Regions from separate parts of the Paenibacillus sp. P46E genome, predicted to be linked through region 3. Evidence: riboswitches for the same ligand, from Rfam matches in the RefSeq annotation. Region 3 holds a riboswitch; each other region holds the start of a gene.

What was found. A riboswitch is a leader RNA that binds a small molecule or an ion and turns the genes downstream of it on or off. The one in region 3 is predicted to bind thiamine pyrophosphate.
Region 1: it holds a riboswitch for thiamine pyrophosphate, as region 3 does, so the genes downstream of both, A3849_RS02530 (ABC transporter substrate-binding protein) here and thiC (phosphomethylpyrimidine synthase ThiC) in region 3, are expected to answer to the same signal.
Region 2: it holds a riboswitch for thiamine pyrophosphate, as region 3 does, so the genes downstream of both, A3849_RS11315 (thiamine phosphate synthase) here and thiC (phosphomethylpyrimidine synthase ThiC) in region 3, are expected to answer to the same signal.

Annotation. Positions count from the first base shown of each region.
Region 1 covers NZ_LVYZ01000002.1:284,146-288,321, forward strand. The annotation lists gene A3849_RS02525 (cobalamin-dependent protein) at 1-1,057, opposite strand, end outside; TPP riboswitch at 1,238-1,349, shown strand; gene A3849_RS02530 (ABC transporter substrate-binding protein) at 1,473-2,543, shown strand; gene A3849_RS02535 (thiamine-binding protein) at 2,595-2,888, shown strand; gene A3849_RS02540 (ABC transporter permease) at 2,885-3,646, shown strand; gene A3849_RS02545 (ABC transporter ATP-binding protein) at 3,701-4,176, shown strand, end outside.
Region 2 covers NZ_LVYZ01000034.1:94,833-99,008, forward strand. The annotation lists gene thiH (2-iminoacetate synthase ThiH) at 7-1,119, opposite strand; gene A3849_RS11305 (thiazole synthase) at 1,150-1,914, opposite strand; gene thiS (sulfur carrier protein ThiS) at 1,985-2,188, opposite strand; gene A3849_RS11315 (thiamine phosphate synthase) at 2,253-2,855, opposite strand; TPP riboswitch at 2,980-3,081, opposite strand; gene A3849_RS11320 (SDR family oxidoreductase) at 3,248-4,117, opposite strand.
Region 3 covers NZ_LVYZ01000027.1:23,680-27,855, reverse strand. The annotation lists gene A3849_RS06040 (DUF438 domain-containing protein) at 1-738, opposite strand, end outside; gene A3849_RS06035 (DUF1858 domain-containing protein) at 781-1,008, opposite strand; gene thiC (phosphomethylpyrimidine synthase ThiC) at 1,271-2,965, opposite strand; TPP riboswitch at 3,081-3,187, opposite strand; gene trxB (thioredoxin-disulfide reductase) at 3,262-4,176, opposite strand, start outside.

The sequences.
Region 1 (4,176 bases), on a different contig from region 3:
CTTCGGGTATAAGACGCCCCGCTACCTCCAGCGCTCCCTTAGCATCGGGGGCATAGCCGTCGGCACCCACTTTGCGCCACAGCTCCCTGTCTATATTAAACGGCATTCCGCCGACCATAATCTTAATGTGGTTCAGTTCGGTATGCGTACGGATCGACGCGATCAGATGCTGAACCTCCGATACGTGAAAAGTCATGGTGATGGAGATGGCCAGCAGGTCAGCAGGCTGCTCCTTCAGATACCGGATTAAACCCTCTGTAGGCATATTAGAGCCCAAATAATAGGTGTTCCAGCCCTCCATTTCGAAGAAATCTGCTAGCATCCGCAGTCCGATCTCATGCAGTTCCTGGCCGACTCCGACCGCCACCATCGTTTTTTTTCCTTCCTGAGCCTGAATCCACCGCGGATACAGCTGCGAAATAATACTCTGGGTACAAGCTGTACAGTAATGCTCCTGAGCTACAGTAATGGAACCCAATTGCCATAAACGGCCAATCTCGTACTGACTGTTCTGGAAAATGTGCAGATACAGATCATGAATAGGCACACCTTCATCATGCAGCCCCAGCACAAATTCCGAAGCCTTGCGGCGTTCACTGTTCAGAAGCAGCTTCAGGTACTTCTCTGCCTCGCGGTAATAGGGTTTGTCCGGTTGAAGAAAAGGCTGCACACTCTGCTCTTCGAGCGTATGGTGAATTCCCATATCCAGATAGCTCAGAATCAGCTCTTTCTCCGGTGTCCCAACCTGTGAGCCTATAGCTTCCTTCATCAGCCCCAGATTGATCTGCAGATCCTTACCCGTGATTTTGTACTGTGCCAGCAGCACCTTCAGCCAGACAATATAATTAATAAATAAAAGTGGACTGTCCAGCGCCACACTTTGCGCCAAATACCGTAAATGATATAGTGAATCCTGTTTGGTTCTTGCCATTCCGGAAGGGCCGAATCTGTGCCGTAACTCGGGCTGGCGTTCATACTGACGTAAAGTGACTTCTTCAGCCAACTGTTCCGCTAGCACCTTCAGCCGTTCTCCGGCATTTTGCTGATCAGTGAGCATAGGGTCACTCCTTTTCCGAAACATAATTGTAAAGTATTAATCTTATTATATAACATATGGTAAGTCTACCCGGCGTGCCTGGCAGTGCCTGGGCGGATTGCTGGAATCCGGGGCCACTACTGGACAACCCCGAAGGGGACCGCTATAATACAGCGTAAGAACATAGCAACACCCATAACTTCATAGTACCAGGGGGGCTGGAATTGGCCGGCTGAGAGTGTATCCCACATAGATACTGACCCTTATACCTGATCTGGATAATGCCAGCGTAGGAATCACCACCCGCATTCAGCCGTTTTGGCTAAGCGGCCACCTAACGCAATTGCTGGCGTCCCGATCTTCGGGGCGCTTTTTTTGGTATGGACATCATCAGAGTTCGGAAGACTGGGTTAGCTGGAAGGAGAGAAGAATAGAAATGGGAGTCAAAAAAGCACTAATGCTCTGCATCAGCTGCATACTGGTCATCGTCATGGCCGGGTGCGGCAGCAATACAGCCAATTCCGGTGGGAATAGCGCCGCTCCAGCCGGGGACAGCACCGCCGCGCCGGAAGCAACCGCGGCAGGAACGGACGCGCCTAAGGAACTGACCAAGATTAAGGTCGCGCTGGACTGGACGCCGAATACGAACCATACCGGCCTCTATGCAGCCAAAGAGCTTGGTTATTACAAGGAGGAAGGCCTGGATGTAGAAATTGTACAGCCGGGTGCGGCAGGAGCCGACACGATGGTCACCTCAGGCGAAGCCGCTTTTGGCATCAGTGCCCAGGAGGCGCTCACTCTGGCCCGTCTGCAGGATGTGCCGCTCGTCTCCATCGCCGCCATCATCCAGCATAATACCTCGGGGTTTGCCGCCCCGAAGGACCGCAATATCAAGACACCGAAAGATTTCGAAGGCAAAACCTACGGCGGGTGGGGCTCCCCGGCTGAAGAAGCTGCCATGAAGGCGATCATGGACCCTCAAGGCGGCGATGTTAAAAAGGTAAAGCTGGTCAATATCGGCGAAGCTGATTTCTTCACCGCCGTGAAACGCGACATCGATTTTGCCTGGATATTCTACGCCTGGACCGGTATTGAAGCCGAGCTGCGCGGTGAGCCGCTGGACATGCTGTATTTGAAGGATTACGCCCCTCAGTTGGATTACTACACCCCGGTCCTGACCACGAGCGAGAAGGAAATCGCTGAGCATCCGGAGCTGGTAAAGGCGTTCCTTGCAGCTACCTCCAAAGGCTATCAATATGCGATCGACAAGCCGGAAGAAGCTGCCGCCATCCTCTCGAAGGCTGTGCCGGATCTGGATCCCAAGCTCGTCCTGGCCAGTCAGAAATGGCTTAGCCCGAAATATACGGACGATGCCTCCAGATGGGGAGAGCAGAAAGCCGAGGTCTGGAAGAATTACGCCGACTGGATGTACAGTCTGAAGCTGCTGGACAAACCACTGGATACCGCTTCAGCGTTCACGAATGAATTTCTTCCTGAGAGCAAGTAATGTTACACCTGCAAATTGTACGCATACCCAACCTGAAAGGATCTGATTGATATGGCAAACACTCTGCTCAGCATTCAAGTCATTCCTAAAACTCCGAATAACGAGGATTCTATTCCTTATGTGGATAAGGCCATTGAGGTCATCCAGCAATCCGGCGTCAAGCACCAGGTGAATCCGCTCGAAACTACGATGGAAGGCGAACTCACCGATTTGCTTGAGGTGGTACGCCAAATGCATGAAGCACTGATCGCAGCGGGCAGCCCCAGCGTCATCTCGCAAATTAAGATCGCCCATAACCCCAGCGGAATCAGCATGGATAAGCTGACGGAAAAATACCGGCCGTGAGATCGTACTGGAACCAAATCTGGCCGCCCCTTGTGGCGGTCATCTTTTTTCTGGGTGTATGGCAATTAGCCGTTTCCGTACTTCATGTCCCTTCCTGGATGCTGCCAAGCCCCGGTGATATCGCCCGCGAATCCCGGGGTAACGCTTCCGGCATCTGGGCGCATACGGCTGCAACGCTGCGGCTGACCTTGATCGGCTTCCCGATCGGTACAGGTGTGGGCCTGATTGTAGCTCTATTGCTGCATTTGGTGCCCTGGCTGAAAAGAGCGCTGTATCCGCTGCTGATTCTCAGCCAGAATGTGCCCTCCATTGCCCTCGGGCCGCTGCTGATTATCTGGTTCGGGTTCGGACTGCTGCCCAAAATCGTACTCATCACACTCGTCTGCTTCTTCCCGGTTGCCGTCGCCGCCATGGGCGGGCTGGCCCAAAGCGACCGGATCATGATGAACTATATGAAAATGGCCGGGGCCAGCAAGTGGCATATCTTCTCCAAGCTGGAGCTGCCCGGTTCTCTGCCCGCCCTGTTCTCCGGTCTTAAAATCTCCGCGACCTATGCTGTAATGGGTGCTGTGGTTGCCGAGTGGATCGGCGCAGACAAGGGCATTGGCTATTACATGCTGCTGCAGAAGGCCTCCTACCGCACAGACCGGATGTTTGTTGCCATCGTAATTATTGTTCTTCTTAGTCTGGTGCTGTTTGCCCTGATCGCACTTCTCGAGAAATGGCTGGTACGCTGGAAGCCGCGCAAGACCTCCTGATGCAGGCTATGCACACTTTACAGAATTGTCCCACCTACACTTCCCGGAAAGGGGATGAATGATTTGACAGCAGGCTATCCCAACTCGAACACCAGGGAACAGGTTTCCTTTGGGCACTTGCCCGAAACTCAAGCCTCGCCTACCGCGCTGAACGTAAACGGCGTATCCAAGGCCTTCTTCTACCGCGGCCGCGAGACCCGTGTGCTCGACAATGTATCTCTAACGGTTGAGCCCCAGGAATTCGTCTCGATTGTCGGCCCTTCCGGCTGCGGCAAAAGCACCTTGTTCCACATCATCGGGGGCCTGGAGCTGCCTGATGCCGGAACGGTAAGCATGGGCGGTAAGATCGTCACCGGGCAGCGCGGAGAGATCAGCTATATGCCTCAGCAGCCTGCACTGTTCCCGTGGCGTACCATCGAAGACAATGTCCTGCTCGCCGGTGAGCTGAAGGGCGAACCCAAGGCCGAAGCACGGGCAGCCGCCCGCCACTGGCTGGACAAGGTCGGTCTGGGCGGGTTCGAACGCGCCTA
Region 2 (4,176 bases), on a different contig from region 3:
CCCTTATCATGCCTGCAGCTTCAGCAGGTCCCAATCCTTGAAGACGGGCTGCAGGCCGGCCGCCTGAAGCATCACCGTGATCTCCTGCACATTCCGTTCATCCGAGATTTCGAATTGCGGAGTCCCGCCATCCTGGGTGTGTCCCCCTACTTCGGTGGAGACACCTGCCGACATTTTGGTGATCCCAAGAAGGATCAGATGATCCCGCAGGGAGGCGGGCTCCCGGGTGGACAGGGTAATGCCGGAGTGTGGCAGAAACAGGCGATAAGCCAAAATAATCTGCACCAGCGCACGGTCGGTGACATCGCTCTCCGGGTTGAACTCGCCCAGATACGGACGAAAGCGCGGGGCGGATAAACCGATTTCACATTCCGGATATTTGTCCTGCAGATAGCGGGCATGCATCGCGGTCTTGAAGGCTTCCTGGCGCCAATCATACATGCCCAGAAGCGCACCGATGTTGACCGAGCGGAAACCGGCCTGACAGCCCCGTTCGGGGGCATCCAGGCGATTGCGGTAGACTCTTTTGGGACCTTTCACATGCAGCTTGCGGTAGGTTTCCTGATGGTAGACCTCCTGATACAGAGTCAACCCGTCTACTCCCGCTTCCCTAAGCTCCCGATATTCCTCGGTAGAAAGCGGATTCACCTCTATACTGACAGAAGAGAAGTACTCATGCAGAATTTCTACGCATTCCTTTATATAAGCGGCCGGACTTTCCGAACGCGACTCCCCGGTCAGAATCAGAAGATGGCGCAGGCCTGTGGAGGAGATCGCTATGGCCTCTTGTCTGACCTCCTCCGGGGTCAATTTTTTTCTCGGAAAATCATAAATCGAGCTGAAGCTGCAATACGTACAGTGATTCACACAGAAATCAGCCAGATACATCGGTGTGAACAGCTGCATCACATGCCCAAAATGTGTGCGGGTCAACCGCTGTGCACGCTGAGCCATCTCCTCCAGACAAGATTCCGCAGCCGGAGACAGCAGAGCCTGCAGGTCTTTTTCATCCAGACGATCCTTGAGAATTGCCCGCTTCACATCCTCCACCCGGTACTCCCGCCACAAGCTCCCGTAAGGCAGTTGCTCCAGACGAGTCAGTGGTTCAAAAAAGCTCATGTTACTCCCCCATTTCCGTTAGCCTGTGAGTCACTTCAGAAATCCGGTCAATGGCGAAGACGCAACAGCCGTCTCTTCCACTGGACCAAGTCCAGCCAAATATGCCTTGCGGCCTGCAACTACCGCCTCGCGGAAGGCTTCTGCCATTAGCAAGGGATCACGGGCGGTAGCGATTGCCGTATTGAGCAGCACAGCGGATGCGCCAAGCTCCATCGCTTCTGCCGCTTCGGACGGACGGCCGATGCCGGCGTCGACGATCACCGGTAGATCCACCTCAGAGATGAGAATGCGCAGCAGTTCTGTGGTACGCAGTCCGCGGTTCGAGCCGATGGGAGAGCCGAGCGGCATGATGGCGGCGGCTCCCGCTGCCTGCATCCGCAGCGCGGCTGAAAGGTCCGGGCTCATATAGGGCAGCACTACGAAGCCTTCGGCGGCCAGTATCTCCGTAGCCCGGATAGTCTCCAGGTTGTCTGGAAGCAGATATTTCTGATCCTTGATGACCTCAATTTTGACCCAATTGCCAAGGCCTGCGGCCCTGGCCAGTCTGGCGATCCGCACAGCTTCCTCAGCAGTGCGCGCACCCGAAGTATTCGGAAGCAGAGTCATATGGGAAGGAATATGGCTGATAATATTGTCCTCGCTCTCTGGATCTACACGGCGCAAGGCAACCGTGATTACCTGTGAGCCTGAAGCTGAAACCACCTCGGGAATCATTGTATTGCGGCTGTATTTGCCGGTGCCGATGAACAGCCGGCTCGATAACGGAATGCCGCCAATCACCAATGGATCTAACATGAACTCGCCTCCTGGGATGAAATTCGATAGCGTGAAAAAAATTCAAATATTTTATGATAGCCTCATGGCCTCAGCCCCCGCCCACAAAATGCACCAGTTCCAGCCTGTCGCCTTCACATAATACCTCCGACCCGTAATGCTCCTTGCCGACAATCTCACCATTTCGTTCCACGATCACAAGCCGAAAGCTCCATTCGGGCCGGCTTAACAGATCGGCAACAGTCCGGCAGTCTTCCGCAACCACTCCGGGCTTGCCATTAATGATCAGATTCATGCGCTCTCACCTCCTTCGTGTGATCACTTTCACGGATTTGCTGAATTCACATACACCACAGGTCCTAAGCCTCCTGGACCGCCAACCGGTAAGCACGGGCAGCAGCTACAGGATCATCTGCTCCGCAAATGCCGGACATGACCGCAATTCCTGCAGCTCCGCGACGGATCACTTGACCTGCATTCCCCGGCTCCATCCCGCCGATAGCGATCAGTGGAATACGGGTGCTACGGACCGCTTCCTCCAGGAGCGCCAAACCGCGCCCCTGTTGACCGGGCTTGCAGCCAGTAGGGAAAATATGCCCGAACAGGCAGAAGTCCGCTCCCTGTCTGCCTGCTTCTGCTGCTTCTGCGGCGGAGTGCACCGACCTGCCCAGCCGGAGGCCGGAGGCCGCTGCACGGGCTGCAGCAGTCGGCAGGCTGTGCCAGGCTAGCTGGACAGCACCTGCACCGGCGGCCAGTGCAACATCCAGACGGTCATTGATGACCAGTCTGGATGCGGGGATTCCAGCACGCAGCAGTTGCTCTGCCATCCCCAGCAGCTCCAGGGCAGAGCGGTGCTTTTCCCGCAGATGAATATAGTCCACGAGCGGATGCACAGCAGCCGCCAGGCTGATGAACCGCCCCGGCTCCAGCTTCCCATCAGAGATCAAATGAATTTCCGCCACTTCTTCACCTCCTGCTCCACTTTTTTACGACAAACGGGCAACACAAAAAAAACCGCCCCCGCGATAGGAGGCAGTCATAAATTTGTACAGGAATACGGGTGTAAGAAATACAACCCCGCTGCAGTTCATTCATTCTCCGCTTTCCTACGCTGGTTTTAACCAGATCAGGTTCAAAGGGTCCGAACGTCATGTTCGTCTCAGCCTTGCGGCACCCCTAGGGACAATTGCAGTATTCAGTTGCTGACGTGGTTCATATTAACATATTCTTCCGCGGAAAAGCTATCCCTTTTACCGAAAGCTTCACAGCTTGCAAGGGACATGAAAAAAGCAGACCACATGGACCTGCTATTGAACCGTTATATTTCCGAAACCGACTGGCCGCACAGCAACTTCTAGCCGTTGACAATTTCCCCGCCGTTAACATGCATGACCTGACCGCTAACATAGGATGAATCATCCGAGGCCAGATAGACATAGGCTGGTGCCAGCTCTTCCGGTTGTCCCGGACGCTGCATAGGCTGTGTGCCGCCGAACTCACTGACCTTTTTGGCATCAAATGTGGATGGAATCAGCGGTGTCCAGATCGGACCCGGAGCGACAGCATTCACACGGATGCCCTTTTCCGCCAGATTCATCGATAGCGAGCGGGTGAAGCTGAGAATCGCGCCTTTGGTGGACGAATAGTCCAGAAGTTGCGGACTGCCGCGGTAGGCGGTGATCGATGTCGTGTTGATGATCGTGGAGCCTTTTTTCAGATGCGGCATTGCTGCCTTAGTCAAATAGAACATGGAGAAAATATTCGTACGGAACGTCCGCTCCAGCTGCTCGGAGGTAATATCCTCAATCTTGTCCTGCGGATGCTGCTCGGCTGCATTGTTAATCAGGATGTCCAACTTGCCCAATCCCTCCACCGCCCGGTTGATCAGATCCTGGCAGAACGCTTCTACGCCGATGTCACCGGCAATCAGAATACACTTCCGTCCTTCCTGCTCTACTTGACGTTTGGTCTCTTCGGCATCAGAATGCTCATTCAGATATGAAATGACCACATCCGCACCCTCTTTGGCAAAATGAACGGCAACCGCCCGTCCAATGCCGCTGTCGCCTCCCGTAATGAGCGCCGCCTTACCCAGCAGTTTGCCTGCTGCCTTGTAGCTGGACGTTTCAAATTCAGGGCGCGGATTCATCTCGCTCTCGATACCGGGCTGACGGTCCTGCACCTGGGGAGGCAAGGTTTTGGTAGTCTGTTTATTTTCTGGCATGATCCATTCTCCTTTCGCTGTGTACCTTTTGTTGAAGTAACCACATCGTATTAGGATGG
Region 3 (4,176 bases):
GCGGGCGATTTTGACCCATTCATCTTCGGTCAGCTTATCGAGCGCCATCGGCAGCAGAATATTTTCTTCCTTAAAGATCATTTCATTTACTTCCTGGATAATGTTCGTCAGAAGAGCTCCAAGCTCCGCAGCTTCCCCGTTGTATGCACTGAGCGCCGCTTTTGCCTGTTTAATCATGCCGCGAATACCATCGTCCACTCCCCACATTACCTTGGTTGGTCCATAAATGCCGTATTTCTCAAGGTAAGGGAACAGCAGATTTTCTTTGCGGCTGTAGTGCTTGTCGAGATCCAGCAGCAGGCTCAGATCTTCCAACAGCTTAAAAATCATCTCTTCGCTGTCATTCCGCTGGAATTTATCAGCATGCAGCTGCAAGCGGAAGTTCACAAGCCGTTCAATCTCACGGTTCTCCAGCTTAAAGGTGTGGACAGGATGTCCCGGCTGCTCCTCTGGCTTGTTAGAACGGTGAATTTCCTGGATTGAGCCTTTAAAAATGGCCGTATGCACAGAGCATAGGCGCTGTACCTCCGTTACAGGAATCCCTTCCTCCGTCATCAGGGAATGCTCCATCGCAGAAATTTCGGCTACCGTAACATCCCCTACCGCTTCGGCAAAACGCGCTTTGACTTCCTCTACACTTTTTCCGGCATGCAATTCCTTAATAATCTCCTTAAGCATGGCTTGGCGGCGTGTCTGCTCAGGAATATCCATTTCACGGTTGTTAATCAGTTCACTCATCGTTCTCTCTCCTTCTCTATTCCACTTGTTAATCTCAGCGATCTATTCAATAATCTCGAAGCCATGGCTCTGAAAAGCCAGCCGGACGGTTTCGCGATCCATTTTCTTCATTGTGATTCCTTTCGACAAGGTCATGAACCGGCCCGCCGTCTGCAGCATACCAGGCTTCGTAATATCGCGGAAACCCAGCTCAACCATAATGTCTACGGCCTCCGGATAACGACTGACCAGCTCGAATATGGACTCATCCATGTTAAGGTGTTTGCTCATTGCACTCTCCTCCTGCAGCTTAGCTTCACGCCAATTGATAACCTTTCTCAACAACAGCTTAGCATAGGGTACAGGGCCGAAGAGTGATTGCAGTCACTAAATCAGAAACTTATATACCTGCAACTAATCATTGCACAGCAGAAATGAATTGGCCCTGTTTGTGTTACCGGCATGCCTGTATGCCAACTCCTGGATATTGAAAAAAGCTGCTTCCTCTGCCTGTTACAGCAAGGAAATCAGCCTCTTATAAAGCCCGTTCCGGCTATAGCATTTTGCTCAGTCTGGACGAATTGCGGATATCATGCGAAATGCGCATGCTGCAGAATTTGGGACCGCACATGGAGCAGAAATGCGCTGTTTTGGCACCCTCGGCAGGAAGAGTCTCATCATGGTACTCCAGCGCCCGCTCAGGATCGAGCGACAGATGGAACTGGTCACGCCAGCGGAACTCGAACCGAGCCTTGGACAATGCATTGTCCCGATCCTGGGCACCCGGGTGGCCTTTGGCCAGATCTGCAGCATGAGCAGCGATTTTGTAGGTGATAACTCCTTCACGCACGTCATTCTTGTTAGGCAGACCCAGATGCTCCTTGGGCGTAACATAGCACAGCATCGCTGTCCCGAACCAGCCAATCATCGCCGCGCCAATCGCCGAAGTAATATGGTCATAACCGGGGGCAATGTCCGTGGTTAGCGGACCCAGTGTGTAGAAAGGGGCTTCCTGGCAGAGCTCCAGCTGCTTATCCATATTTTCCTTGATCTTGTGCATTGGCACATGCCCCGGGCCTTCGACCATCACCTGAATATCGTGTTTCCAGGCAATGGCTGTCAACTCCCCAAGCGTCTCCAGCTCAGCGAACTGAGCCTCATCATTGGCATCGGCGATGGAGCCCGGGCGCAGTCCGTCTCCCAAGGAAAAGGCCACATCATAAGTCTTCATAATCTCACAGATTTCTTCAAAATGTGTATATAAAAAGTTCTCTTGCTGATGTGCAAGGCACCAGGCCGCCATGATGGAGCCGCCTCGGGATACAATCCCAGTCATTCTTCGGGCAGTAAGCGGGATATACCGCTTCAGCACCCCGGCATGAATGGTAAAGTAATCTACACCTTGCTCCGCCTGTTCAATCAGCGTATCGCGGTACAGCTCCCAGGTCAGATCCTCGGCTATTCCTTTTACCTTCTCCAGCGCCTGGTAGATCGGCACTGTGCCGATCGGTACTGGTGAGTTGCGGATAATCCATTCGCGGGTGGCATGAATTTTTGCACCAGTGGAAAGATCCATAATCGTATCGGCACCCCATCGGGTCGCCCATCTCATCTTCTCCACTTCCTCTTCAATGGAAGAAGAGACAGCGGAATTCCCAATGTTCGCGTTGATCTTAACCAGGAAGTTGCGGCCGATGATCATCGGCTCACTCTCAGGATGGTTGATATTAGCCGGGATAATGGCCCGTCCGGCAGCGACCTCATCCCTTACGAATTCAGGCCGGGTATTCTCGCGAATCGCGATATACTCCATTTCCGGTGTAATCATCCCTAACCGCGCATAATGCAGCTGGGTAACATTGCGCCCCTCACGTGCTCGTAAGGGATTCCGCCGCAAGCCGGCGAACCCTTCTGCCGACGCCCGGTCTGCAGCTAATCCGCAGGCTCCGGGTTGAACGGTTCTCCCGGCGTACTCCTCTGAATCCCCGCGTTCCGCAATCCAGCTTAAGCGGTGCGGAGGCAACCCTTTCCGAACATCGGTATCTTCAGCGGCATCGGTGTAAATACCACTGGTATCATAGACACGAAGCGGCGCATTGTCCTCTTCCCCCGCAACACCTTCGGTCCGGCTAAGGCGGATTTCACGCATCGGAACCTGAATATCCGGACGCGAGCCCTCTACATACACCTTACGGCTTGCGGGAAATCCCGAAAGATCGACTTGTTCCTTTTTGAATGAATCTGACATTCTTATCTCCTCCTTATCGCTCTGTGAGCCATTCAGATAAGATCAGCACGCAGCAAAAAGCCGCTCCACCTGGAGCGGCTTTATTCATGAACAGCCAAATAAGGCTGTGCTCAAAAAAGGTCCGACTCCACTTTCCTACGCTGGTATGATCCAGATCAGGTTCAAGGGTCCGGGAATTCAATTTTCCCGTCTCAGCCTATTCAGGCTCCCCTAGTGGGTATCTTATCTAATTAAATATAATCTACTTTAGCAGGTATTTATTGTCAATCAAAAAATTTGCTTAACCCGCATTGTCGTTACTTATCCAGCGTTTCGCTCCAGTCATGTACCATAGCGCCTTCCAAATATTTCTCGGCATCCATAGCAGCCATGCAGCCGGTTCCTGCAGCTGAAATCGCCTGCCGGTAACGGGTATCCTGAACATCCCCACAAGCGAACACGCCGGGAATGTTGGTTTCGGTTGTTCCTGGGTTCACAACGATATAGCCGTTGGCATCCGTAGTAATCTGACCGCCCAGGAACGCGGTATTCGGTGTGTGGCCGATAGCGACAAATACGCCATCTGCTTCCACGAGCTCCTCAAGACCCGTATCATTGTTACGGACGGTAAGTCCCTTCACCCCGTTATCCCCAAGGGTCACTTCAAGCGGCGTGCGGTTCAGTGCCCAGGCCACTTTGCTGTTCTCCCGCGCGCGGTCCTGCATAATCTTCGAAGCGCGCAGCTCCGGACGGCGGTGGACCAGGGTTACGCTAGAAGCGAACCGCGTGAGGAAGCTGGCTTCCTCCATCGCGGAGTCGCCGCCACCGACCACGACAATCTTTTTACCACGGAAAAAGAAACCGTCGCAGGTTGCACAGGTACTAACCCCGCGTCCGACATTCTCCTGCTCTCCCGGTATGCCCAGGTACCTAGCCGAAGCACCAGTTGATATAATCACCGACTCTGCTTCCAGTACACCCAGACCATCCACGGTTACTTTGAAAGGGCGCTGCGAGAAATCCACAGAATCCACCCAGCCATTCTTAAATTGAGCCCCAAAGCGTTCTGCCTGCTTGCGCATGTTATCCATCAGATCCGGACCTAGAATACCTTCAGGAAAACCAGGAAAGTTCTCTACCTCTGTCGTCGTAGTCAATTGTCCTCCTGGCTGCAATCCTTCAATAACAAGGGGGCTGAGGTTGGCGCGTGCCAGGTAAATCGCAGCAGTTAA